2 regions of the Xanthomonas sp. NCPPB 3582 genome follow, and region 1 is predicted to be linked to the other one. Evidence: predicted binding sites of a transcription regulator. Region 1 holds the regulator's gene; the other holds the start of a gene.

Region 1 (5,873 bases):
ACGTCTGGGATTGAAAGAAGAAATACTCGAGCGCAACGGCATTGATCTAGGCAGCAATACGCGCCCGATGCCTTACCTGGATAGCAGCACCCAGCCACCGACGCCGGGTTTGTTCCAGCACAGCAAGAACACGCATTTGCATGTCTCGCCGATCTCTGCACAAGAGCTGGAGCAGGAGCTCCGTGCACGTGAAGCCCAATCGCAAGGAACATCAACTCAGCGCCTTCCGGCAGACCCAGGTCATGAGGATCACCAGCTCTACCGGCAGATCAAGGATGGGGTGCAGAAGCTCGATACCGAACATGGCAGGCAGTGGGATGCATCAAGCCAGCGCATGACCGCCAGCCTGCTTGCGCTAGCGAAAGAGGAAGGACTGTCGCGGGTGGACCATGTCGTTCTCAATACCCACACGTCCAAGCTGGCCGGCGGCGAAAGGGTCTTCGTCGTGCAGGGCGCTCTGAATGACCCGGCTCACCAGCGTGCCTATATGCCAACCGTGGACGCCGTGCAGACACCAGAGACCCAGTCGTTCGATCGCCTGCAGGCAATCAACCAGACTCAGGCCCAGGCGCGCGAACAGCAGCAGGCGCTGGAGCAGTCCCAGCAAGCCGTCAGCCAGTCTGGTCCGTCGATGACGCGCTGAGTGTTTCGCAACGAGATAACGGGGGCCAAATAACGGTTCCCAAATAGGGCAATAAGGGAAAGGCGTTGGCCGGACTGCTGCAGCGCTGGCAATCCATCGCCTTCTCCCGCGCGTGGGAGAAGGTGGCGCACAGCGCCGGATGAGGGCGGTTGAGGTCGTGCGCTGCATCTGGGGACAACGCGAGACCGCTGCCCCCATCCGACCTCCGGGCACCTTCCCCCGCAAGCGGGGGAAGGAGAAACGCTCGCGGGAAAAGGGGGGGACCCATGCGAGAAATCGTCTGCACGAGCGCGTAGCGAGATCTTCGGAAACGACAACGGCCGCTGTGTGCGGCCGTTGTCATCACTCAGGCAACCGGGGGCGTATCCCGAATCCCGAAGCTCAATGATCGCTGGAGCGCAAGCCATCCACATCCAGGATCAGCGCCATGCGGCCGTCGCCGATCAGGGTGGCGCCGGCATAGCCGGGCAGGCCGCGCAAGGCGCGGGGCAGGGGCTTGATCACCACTTCCTCGCGGCCGCGGACCTGGTCCACTACCAGGCCGAAGCGGGTTTCGCCAGCCTGCAGCAGCACCACGGTCAGCAGCGGCGGCTGGTCCGCCGTCACGCCCAGCCAGCGGCGCAGGTCGATCAGGGGCAGGGTATGCGAGCGGCGGTCGAGCACGGCGCGGCCGTCGAACCAGCCCAGCGAGGTCTGCGGTGCGTGCAGCACTTCCACCACGCGCGCCAGCGGCAAGGCGTAGACGGCTTCGCCGGCCTGCACCAGCAGGGTCGGCAGGATCGCCAGGGTCAGCGGCACGCGGATCATGAAGCGGCTGCCGCGGCCCAGCTCGGACTGGATCTGGATCTGGCCGCTGAGTTCGCGGATGCGCGACTGCACCACGTCCATGCCGACGCCGCGGCCGGAGATATCGGTGACTTCGGCCTTGGTCGAGAAGCCCGGCATGAAGATCAGGTGCAGGCACTCGTCGGTGCTCAGGCGGGCGGCGGCCTCGGCGTCGATCAGGCCCTTGCCGCGGGCGATCTCGCGCAGGCGCTCGGGGTCGATGCCGGCGCCGTCGTCCTGGATTTCGATACTGACGTAGTCGCCTTCCTGCTGCGCGGACAGGCGCACATGGCCGCTACGAGGCTTGCCGGTGGCTTCGCGCAGGGCCGGCGATTCGATGCCGTGGTCGATGGCGTTGCGCACCAGGTGCACCAACGGGTCGGCCAGGGCTTCGACCAGATTACGATCGAGCTCGGTTTCGGCGCCGATCAGTTCCAGCTCCACTTCCTTGGACAGGGTGCGCGCAACGTCGCGGGCCACCTTGGGGAAGCGCGCGAAGACCTTGCTCACCGGCTGCATGCGGGTGCGCATGACCGCGGTCTGCAGGCGGGCGGTGGCGATGTCCAGCGTGCTCACCGCGCGGTCGAGTTCTTCGTCGCGCAGGCGGGTGCGCAAGGTCTTGAGGCGGTTGCGCGAGAGCACCAGTTCGCCAATCAGGTTGACGATGGCATCCAGGCGCTTGGTGTCCACGCGCACGGTCTGTTCGGCTTCGGCACCGGCCTTGGCGGCCGCCTTGGGGCCGGCCTTGGCGCCGGGCGCTGCGGGTGCGTGGGCGTCATCGTGTGCCGGAGCGGCAGCGGCCTTGGGCGCCGCCTTGACCGCTGGCGGGCCGCTCTTGGCATCGAACTGCGCAATCAGCGTGGCCGGTGCGTGCGGCACGGGTTCGCCCGAGCCCATCGCGTCCAGCATGGCCTGCAGATAATCCAGCGACTGCTGCGCGGCATCGAAGTGATGCGCTTGCAGCACCGCCTGGCCGGAGCGCGCCATGCCCAGGGTTTCCTCGGCGGCGTGGCACAGCTCCACCATCGGCTTGATCGCCAGGAAGCCGGCGCCGCCCTTGAGGGTGTGGAAGCCGCGGAACACCGCGTTGAGCTGGTCGGCTTCGTCTGGCGCCTGTTCCAGCGACACCAGCTGTTCGCCGAGGCGGTCCAGGATCTCCTGGGCCTCGACGATGAAATCGGCAGCAATATCGTCTGGAACAGCACTCATGGTTACAACCCCAATCCGGACAGCAGGTCGTCGGCGTCGTCCTGCGACACCGCGTGACGGTCCAGGCCCTTGACTGCAGGACCGGCAAGACCGCCGTCGTCTTTCTTCGGCTCGGGATTCTTCGGCGGCAGGCCGAGTGCACCGAAGCCCTCATGCACGCGGCGCACGATCCCGGCCACGCGGCGGATGATCTGGCCGCTCAGGTCCTGGTAGCTCTGCGCCAGCGACAGCTCGGTGAGGTTATGGCGCATCTTGTCCATCAGCGCGCCCTGGTCCTGATTCAGGCCACCGTCGCGCAGCTGGTTGGCCAGCACGCGGCATTCCTCGACCAGGTCCAGCGTGCGATGGCTGGCCTTTTCGGTCATTTCCACCACGTGGTCCAGGCGCGAGCAGGCATCGTCCAGTTCGCCGGCTTCTTCGGGCAAGGTGGGCAATTCGCCCAGGGCCTGTCCGAGTTCGCGGGCGAGCCGGCTCAGGCTCTGCATCATCGGGCGTGTGCGCAGCGCGGCGAGGTGATCGACCTCGCGACGCCAGGCGATCTGGTCACCGCTTTCCAGTGCATCGAGCGCGCTTTGCAGGCGCTCGATCAACGCGGCACGTTCGGCATCGGCTTCCACGGTGGCGTTCATCAGGCGGTCGCCGCCAGACGTTCGAACACCTTGCCCAGCTTCTCTTCCAGCGTCTGGGCGGTGAACGGCTTGATGATGTAGCCGTTCACGCCGCACTGCGCGGCTTCGATGATCTGCTCGCGCTTGGCTTCGGCGGTGACCATCATCACCGGCAGGTGCTTGAGCTTGGCGTCGGCGCGGATGTTGCGCAGCAGGTCGATGCCGGTCATGCCGGGCATGTTCCAGTCCGTCACCACGAAGTCGAACGGGCCCGCGCGCAGCGCAGCCAGCGCGCTGTTGCCGTCTTCGGCCTCTGCGGTATTGGTGAAGCCAAGATCCGCCAACAGATTCTTGACGATACGTCGCATCGTCGAGAAGTCGTCCACGATCAGGATCCGCATGTTCTTGTTCACATCAAGCTCCTAACACGAAAAAAATCAATCGTCATTTTCGACACCGGCATCGGCCAGTTCGAATACCTTGAGGCGGCCGCGCAGACGCACCACGGCCTGGCCATGGATCTGGCACACGCGCGATTCGCTGACACCGAGCACGGCGCCGATTTCCTTCAGGTTCAATTCCTGTTCGTAGTACAGCGACAGCACCAGCTGCTCGCGCTCGGGCAACTGGCCGATGGCCTTGCCCAGCTCGCGGCCGAATTCGCCACGCTCCATCATCTGCTGCGGATTGGGCCCGCCCTTGGCGGTGGTGTCCAGCTCGCCGTGATCTTCGATGCGCGATTCCAGGCTCAGCACCTGGCCGCGCGCGGCATCTTCCATCAGGCGCAGATACTCCGGCAGCGGCATTTCCATCGCGGCGGCCACTTCGGTGGCGGCGGCGGCACGGCCGGTGTTCTGCTCGATCTTGCGCACTGCAGCAGCGGCGTCGCGGGCGCGGCGGTGCACCGAGCGCGGCACCCAGTCGCCACGGCGGATCTCGTCGATCATCGAGCCGCGGATACGGATCGAGGCATAGGTCTCGAACGAGGCGCCCTGTTCGGAGTCGTAGCTGCGCGAGGCCTCGATCAGGCCGATCATGCCGGCCTGGATCAGGTCGTCCACTTCCACGCTCGCCGGCAGGCGGGCGGCCAGATGGTGGGCGATGCGGCGCACCAGATCGGCGTGCTGGGTCACCACGTCGTTGGCGTTGTTGCGTTGCACGGCGCGGTATTGCGCGCTAGCGGTCGTTGCGGTGGCGGTGCTCATGCGGCCACTCCCCGTTGAATGATGCGTTCGACAAAGAACTCGACGTTGCCGCGCGGCACGGTGGGGGCCTGCCAGCGCGAGGTACGGCGCGCGATTTCTGCGATGGCCTGCGCCGACGGACTGGCGGGGTAGGCCTTGATGACGGGTTGCTGACGCTGCACCGACAGGCGCAGCCAGTCGTCCTGCGGCACGTGGCCGAGGTAGTTCAGCGACACGTCGCCGAGGAACTTCTCGCAGACGCGCGAGAGCTTGTCGTACAGCAGGCGGCCCTCGTTGGGGTCGCGCACCATGTTGGCGATGATCTGCAGGCGGTCCACGCCGCGTTCGCGCGAGAGCACCTTGATCAGCGCGTAGGCGTCGGTGATCGAGGCCGGCTCGTCGCAGACCACCACCACGGTGTCCTGGGCGGCCTGGCAGAAGGTCAGCACGCTGTCGGTGATGCCGGCGGCGGTGTCGATGACCATCACATCCAGGTCGCGTTCCAGTTCGGAGAACACGTTGACCAGGCCGATGTGCTGGGCCGGGGCCAGTTCTGCCATGTGGCGGCGACCGGAGGCGGCCGGCACCACCAGCACGCCGCCGGGGCCTTCGATGATCACTTCATCGAGCGTGCAGCGGCCGGCGATCAGGTCGGCCAGGGTGTACTTGGGCGAGAGCCCCAAGACCACGTCCAGGTTGGCCAGGCCAAGGTCGGCGTCCAGCAGCAGCGTGCGTTTGCCCATGTCGGCAAGCGCTACGGCCAGGTTGGCGGAGATGTTGGTCTTGCCCACGCCGCCCTTGCCACCGGTCACGGCAATGGTGCGCACCGGGCCCAGGGGCTCGGGACGGGTCGCCGACAGGGGGAAGGCGTTGGTCAGCTTGGCGTATTCACGCGACTGCATGGTTGTGCTCCGGAGTACAGGGCTTATCGGCAGCGCGCCGCAAATCTTCAAGACGAAGAACGAGACTGGCGGCATTGGCGCGGTGCAGGTCGTCGGGGACCCGCTGTCCGTCAGTCACCCAGGTGATGGGCATCTGGTGATCGACCACCACCGACAAGGCGCTGCCGAAGCGGCCGGTCTCGTCGAGTTTGGTCAGCACCACGCCTTGGGGCTTGGCGTGGGCGAAGCGGCGCACGACCTCGTCGAGGTCGGCGAAATGCGAGTTGGCGGGCAGCACCAGCAGCGAGGTGACCTGCTGGGCGGCGCGCAGCCAGTTCAGCTGGGCGGCCAGGGCGCGGTCGCGCTGGCCCATGCCGGCGGTGTCGATCAGCACCAGCTTGTAGTCGCGCAGGCGGTCCAGCAGTTCGAGCAGGCTTTCGGCGCTGTCGGCCTCGTGCACCGCGATGCCGAGCTGGCGGCCGTAGCTGTGCAGCTGCTCGCGGCCGCCGACGCGCAGGGTGTC
Region 2 (5,873 bases), 1.0 Mb from region 1:
GCGGCCCATTCGGATTCGACAGTGCTCATCGAGCGCAGCGTCTTCAGCTGGTCGGCGTGGATGGCGCGGTACTGATCAATCTCGAAGAGGGTTCTGCGGCTTTGCGCGTTGGTCTCGGCCTTGGTCAAGTGATCCGGGGTCGTTGCGAACATGTCGCCGTTGATCAGGGCGACTTTGAGGGTGTCTTGCAGGTCGTGGACCTGGGCGGCGACGCGCTTCAATGCTGCAGCGTCGTTGCGCATGGCGGCGCGGCCGTCTGGGGATTTACCTAGATCGTCAAGATAACCCGCAATTCCCATCGTGTAGGAGCTACGCGTGCGTCCTCGGTGGGGGGATGTTTCGATTTCGTCAGCCAGCTTGCCATCTACCGGAAGATACAGGCGATTGGTCGACACATCCTTGTCGATCAAGCCATGCTCGACCAATTTATTAAGAAGCCGATTTCTGAGAAAAGTACTATTTTCAATAATGTGGTGACTTTGAAGGATGACGTTACCGGAGGGCATCTGCTTTTACTCCAAAATCCATGCAGAGAAATCTTTATCCGTAATTTGCAGCGTCGATTAGCTGAACGCCACGCCTCTTGGATGATCTGCCGAACCCCTCGGAAACCAGGGTGTTGCGCAAGAAACGATCGCAAAAGGCGTCGGCTGTATGCGGTGTTCTGAAGACATGCGCGGCCCCGATCACGTCTTTCCTAAATGCCAACTCAGCCCCCCCCACAAGGCTGTAGTACTTGCCATTTGGATACCCGGTCAGCACCTTTACCGTGGATGCTTCCTCGTCGATGGCGTCGATAATCCGCACCACTTCGCAAAGATAGTGCGGTGCCCCGGGCGTGCCGTCTTCCAATCGGAAGTCGCATAGCGCGAAGGCAAAGCCCTCCGGGTCAGCAGCTTCAAGAACCTGCTTCAGCGGCTCGGAGACCAGCCAGTAGTCCGTCAAACCACTCTCCAGATCATCGGGCATATCACCGATGCGGCTGTCGTAGCGCAGGCGCGGGGTCTCTTTCAATGCGGCCAGCCCCGCATCCTCTCCCGGCAGGCTTTCAGCAATGGAAAATGGCACCGCATCTGGGTTCTCAAGCTTCAAACCAGGGCCGCGACCGCCCCCCCCGATATCGGACCTGAGAATGTAGAACTCGCCCTTCCTGGGTGCATTCGGATTTATCGCTTGCGCTTGATTTGACTGGTTCATGGGTGTTCTCCGATCGACCCTGCATATAAGCAAAATGCTATATCCGCTTTTATCAAGCGGGCGCCGCCAGCATACGCGATTTGTATGTTCTGACATCGCGCTGCAGATGGGCGACCGGGCTGTCGGCGCCATACTGACCGCCGGGGCCGCGCTGCAGCTGCATGGCGCCATCGCCTGCGAGTCCTTCCGCCTCGCGGGTGCGCTGTGTCGCCAGTTCGATTGCTTCGCGCCACTGCGGCTGCAACTCGGTGCCTACGATGCGGTAGCGATACAGCGTCTGCTCGCGCTGCACGTCCTGCGGCGACGGCGGCGACTGCCTGATGGCGGCAATTGCCTGGGCCTGCTCGGCAAGCGCCGGCTGCAGCATGGCGCGCGTGGTCTCCAGTTCCAGCACCCGGTTGCCATCGGGCGGAGCGCCGTGGCTGGTCCACTGGCCCTCCATGTTCCGGTAGTAGCGCTGGCCGTCCGAGGCGGTCAGCGCATCCGGATCGGGCAACGCTTGCTGCACGGCTGGCGACATCGGCAACCCATCGGCCGCCCAACCGCTGCGGTGGCAGGCCAGTTCATAACGCGCGGCGATCGCCCCTGGGCTGTTGGCGATGTTGCGAGCGATGGTGGCCTGCGCCTGCGCCTCCAGTTCCGCCGCGCGAGGCGGCAATGCTGTCTCCTGCACGTAGCTGCCGCGCTCGTTGGCACCGGAGATCGCGGTCTTGACCAGGCGATGCCATTGTCCGTCTGCCGGGTCGCGCCGCCAGTCGGCGTTGCTCAGGCTCGGGCGGTCGGTGGCGTTGGCCGGCTGGCGATACGGATCAACGGGCGCAGGCGCATCTTTGAGAGCGAGTGCGGCGGCGGCATTGGTGGCCTGGTAATTGAGTTCGCGCGCCTTTTTGTAGCTGGCGACGATGGGCGTGGCGGTGGGATTGTCCAAGCCATCGGCAGTGGTGGCAGTATCCGTGGTGTTCGAAGTGGCCGTGACGATCCAGAAACTGCCGAAGATCTACGCAATGGATGGCCAGGAAAAACTGCGCATCAAGTTGCCGCTGCCCGAGGGTGCGGACCGCTTCAATGCCGCACACTGCCTGCTGGCGGCATTGGTATCCGGCTGAGGCACATCATTGCGCCGCGCCGTGGCGCAATGAGATCAGGCTCAAGCGCGGTGATGAGCGCAGGCAGCGCAGTGCCTGCTCGCAGCTATCGCTGCGCTTGCTTGCGCAGGTTTGAGGATCTCCATGCCGCCAACGACTGCGGTGATGCGCGATGGACCGCATCACTCGCGTCCGCCGCGGCAGATGCATCCTCTGCGGCAGCGCACTTCGTGAGCCCGAGCCCGGCTCTTGCAGGCACTTTTGTCCCCGGGACTGTCCAGGACATCCGGCCCCTGAGCCCGTCTGCGACAAACCTGAGCAGTTAATTCCCATGCAGTGACAGGTTTCGCATTTCCGTCATCGCGCTGAATTTGACCTAAATATTCCGGCCGGGCGCCGATACCTGCATAGACCGGCATGCCCGGCGTGCGCACCCCGCCCACGCCGATCACGCCACAGCGACCTTCCCCGCGTCATCGCGCACGCTGCGCACCGCATCGCTCGAGGCACCCATGACCACCCTATCGTCCGATTTCCCCGCGCCGTTGACGCTTGCCCTCGAGGGCGAGATGACGATCCGTCGCGCCGCCGAACTTAAGCCACTGCTGCAACCGGCACTGGCGCATCCGGGTGGATTGCATCTGGACCTGGGCGCAGTCAGCGAGATCGACACCACCGGCCTGCAGTTGCTTCTGGCCACCAAGCAGGCGATCCAGGCCGATGGACGGCCGTTCTCGCTCACCGATTCCAGCCGCGCGGTGGTCGATGTGATCGAACTGCTCGGCCTGCTCGAAGCCTTGTATCCGCATGCGGTCGCAAGTCTCGACGCACGACTTCACTAACGGACCCGGTGACGCGCGCATGGACATGAATCAGCTGATGCAGACGTTCCTGGCCGAAAGCCGGGATCTGCTCGAAGACATGGAACGCCACCTGCTCGAAGCCGAGCGCGGCGAGTCTTCGCCGGATGCGGTCAACGCGATCTTTCGCGCCGCGCATACCATCAAGGGCTCGGGCGGCCTGTTCGATCTGCCGCAGCTGGTGGGCTTCACCCATGTGGTGGAAAGCGTGCTGGATCTGGTGCGCGACGAAGCGCTGAAGCTGAGTTCGGAACTGATCGCGCTGCTGCTGGTGTGCTGCGACCACATTCACGCATTGGTGGAAACCGCGGCCGACCCCAGCCATGCCGATCCGGCCGCGCTCGCCGCCGAAGCCGAACCGCTCTTGGCGCAGTTGCAGACCTACCTGCAAGGCAGCGGCTGTGGCGTCACCGCAGCCCCTGCGCAACACGCCACGCCGGAAAAACAGAGCGGCTACTGGCGCATCGGCCTGACGCTGTTTGCCGATGCGCTGCGCTTCGGCAACTCGCCGCTCAAGCTGATCCGCAATCTGCGCAGCCTGGGTTCGGTGGAATCGATCAGCACCGACTACAGCCAGCTGCCCACCTTCGAAGAGCTCGATCCGGAGGCCAACTATCTCGGCTTCCAGATCCTGCTGCGCAGCGATGCCGATCGCGCCGCCATCGACGACGTGTTCGAGTTCGTGCGGGACGATTGCGCGCTGGAGATCGCCGCCGTGCCGGCACCGAATGATGTGGCAGCCGTGGTGGCCAGCGCGCCGGTGACGGCTGCACCGGCCAGCGCACTCGCCGCGGTGCCGGCCGCCACGCCGCCGCGCGCGGCAGCCGACGGCGGCGCACGCGGCGGCGCCGATGCGCGTTCCATTCGCGTCGATGCCGACAAGCTTGATCGCATGATCGACCTGGTCGGCGAACTCATCATTGCCGTGGCCAGCACCAACGCCAATGCGCAGCGCAGCGGCGATGCGCAGTTGCTGGAATCGGCCTCGATCCTGGCCGGGCTGGTGGAAGAGGTGCGCGAAAGCGCGCTGCAACTGCGCATGGTCAAGATCGGCGGCACCTTCAGCCGCTTCCAGCGCGTGGTGCACGACGTGGCACGCGAGCTGGGCAAGGACATCGCACTGGTAGTGGCCGGCGAAGACACCGAACTGGACAAGTCGGTGGTGGAAAAGATCGGCGACCCGCTCACCCATCTGGTGCGCAATGCGATGGACCACGGCATCGAACCGGCCGAGGTGCGCGTGGCGCGCGGCAAGCCGGCACGCGGCACCGTGGGCCTGAACGCCTATCACGACTCCGGCAGCATCGTCATCCAGATCACCGACGACGGTGGCGGACTGAATCGCGACAAGATCCTGGCCAAGGCGCTGGAACGCGGCCTGGTCGAACCCGGCCGCCAGCTCAGCGACCGCGAAGTGTTCGCGATGATCTTCGAGCCGGGTTTTTCCACCGCCGAAAAGGTCACCAACCTGTCCGGCCGCGGCGTCGGCATGGATGTGGTCAAGCGCAACATCACTGCGCTGCGCGGCACGGTGGACATCGACAGCACCGCCGGGCTGGGCACCACCATTTCGGTACGCCTGCCGTTGACCCTGGCCATCATCAATGGCTTCCAGGTCGGCGTGGGCAAGTCGGTGTTCGTGGTACCGCTGGATGTGGTGGAAGAGTGCGTGGAGTTCACGCCCGACTATGCCAGCGACTACATCGACCTGCGCGGCCGGGTGCTGCCGTATGTGCGCCTGCGCGAGTTGTTCGCGCTCGGCGGCAAGACGCCGGCACGCGAGAGCATCGTGGTGATCCGCCAGGGCACGCAGCGTTTCGGCCTGGTCGTGGATACCCTGCTGGGCGAATGGCAGACGGTGATCAAGCCGCTGTCCAAGGTGTTCGCCCAGGTCAAGGGCATCAGCGGCTCGAGCATCCTGGGCAGCGGCGATGTCGCGCTGATCCTGGACGTGCCCAGCCTGGTCCAGCAATTGCATCCGCCGCAGGACACGCTGGCCGCCTGAGCGCCCGCGTCATCCCTGCATATCGCCGGCGTCGTCGTTCGCCAATCGCATCGTTCGTTTCGTTGTTCCCTGACCCCAGGAAGCTACCGCCATGTCACACCGTCTTCCGATCGCTACGCAGTTGTGGTTCACCGCCGCGCTTGCCGTCGCCCTGCCCATCCTGGTCATCGTCGCCGGTTTCGCGCTGACGCTATCGCACGCCGCCCTGCTGGCCGCCAGCGTGGTCGCCGCGTTGATCAGCGCCGCCCTGCTGGCCTGGGCCATCAGCCGCGCCGGCGCTTCGCTGGAGTTGGCGACCACGACCCTGGACGCCTTCTCCCGCGGCAATTTCGATGTCGCCCTGCCGCAGGTGGGCGAGCAACAGGCCAGCGATGTCCTGCGCGGACTGCGCAAGGTGCAGAGCGGGATCCGCCACGTCAACGACGAGATCAACCGTGTATCGCGCGAACACGACGCCGGCGACATCGATGCGCGTATCGACGTGGCACGCTTCGATGGCGATTTCCGCACCATGGGCGATGGCATCAACCGCATGGTGGCCAGCCACATCGCGGTCAAGAAGCAGGCCATGGCCTGCGTGGCCGAATTCGGCCGCGGCAACTTCGCCGCCGAACTGGAGCGGCTGCCGGGCAAGAAGGCCTTCATCAACGAGATCGTCGACCAGATCCGCGGCAACCTCACCGGCATGGTCGCCGAGGTCAACCGCATGTCGGCCGAACACGATGC

The links. Region 1 encodes FliA, which starts transcription of late flagellar genes. Its sites were predicted from a motif close to TAAAGTTTNNCNNNCNNNGGCCGATAA; they were not measured.
Region 2: a site for FliA is predicted at 2,659-2,685, ahead of ACCQ05_RS07465 (STAS domain-containing protein). Genes of this name have one in related genera too.

What each region holds. Positions count from the first base shown of each region.
Region 1 covers NZ_CM192968.1:2,756,334-2,762,206, reverse strand. Annotated here, with positions in the region: gene ACCQ05_RS11675 (XVIPCD domain-containing protein) at 1-643, shown strand, start outside; gene ACCQ05_RS11670 (chemotaxis protein CheA) at 1,025-2,677, opposite strand; gene ACCQ05_RS11665 (protein phosphatase CheZ) at 2,680-3,306, opposite strand; gene cheY (chemotaxis response regulator CheY) at 3,306-3,698, opposite strand; gene ACCQ05_RS11655 (RNA polymerase sigma factor FliA) at 3,723-4,490, opposite strand; gene ACCQ05_RS11650 (MinD/ParA family protein) at 4,487-5,371, opposite strand; gene flhF (flagellar biosynthesis GTPase FlhF) at 5,358-5,873, opposite strand, start outside.
Region 2 covers NZ_CM192968.1:1,758,975-1,764,847, reverse strand. Annotated here, with positions in the region: partial or broken gene ACCQ05_RS07485 (hypothetical protein) at 1-221, opposite strand, end outside; gene ACCQ05_RS07480 (imm11 family protein) at 541-1,197, opposite strand; partial or broken gene ACCQ05_RS07475 (hypothetical protein) at 1,295-2,140, opposite strand; gene ACCQ05_RS07470 (hypothetical protein) at 2,118-2,303, shown strand; gene ACCQ05_RS07465 (STAS domain-containing protein) at 2,795-3,124, shown strand; gene ACCQ05_RS07460 (chemotaxis protein CheA) at 3,144-5,147, shown strand; gene ACCQ05_RS07455 (methyl-accepting chemotaxis protein) at 5,239-5,873, shown strand, end outside.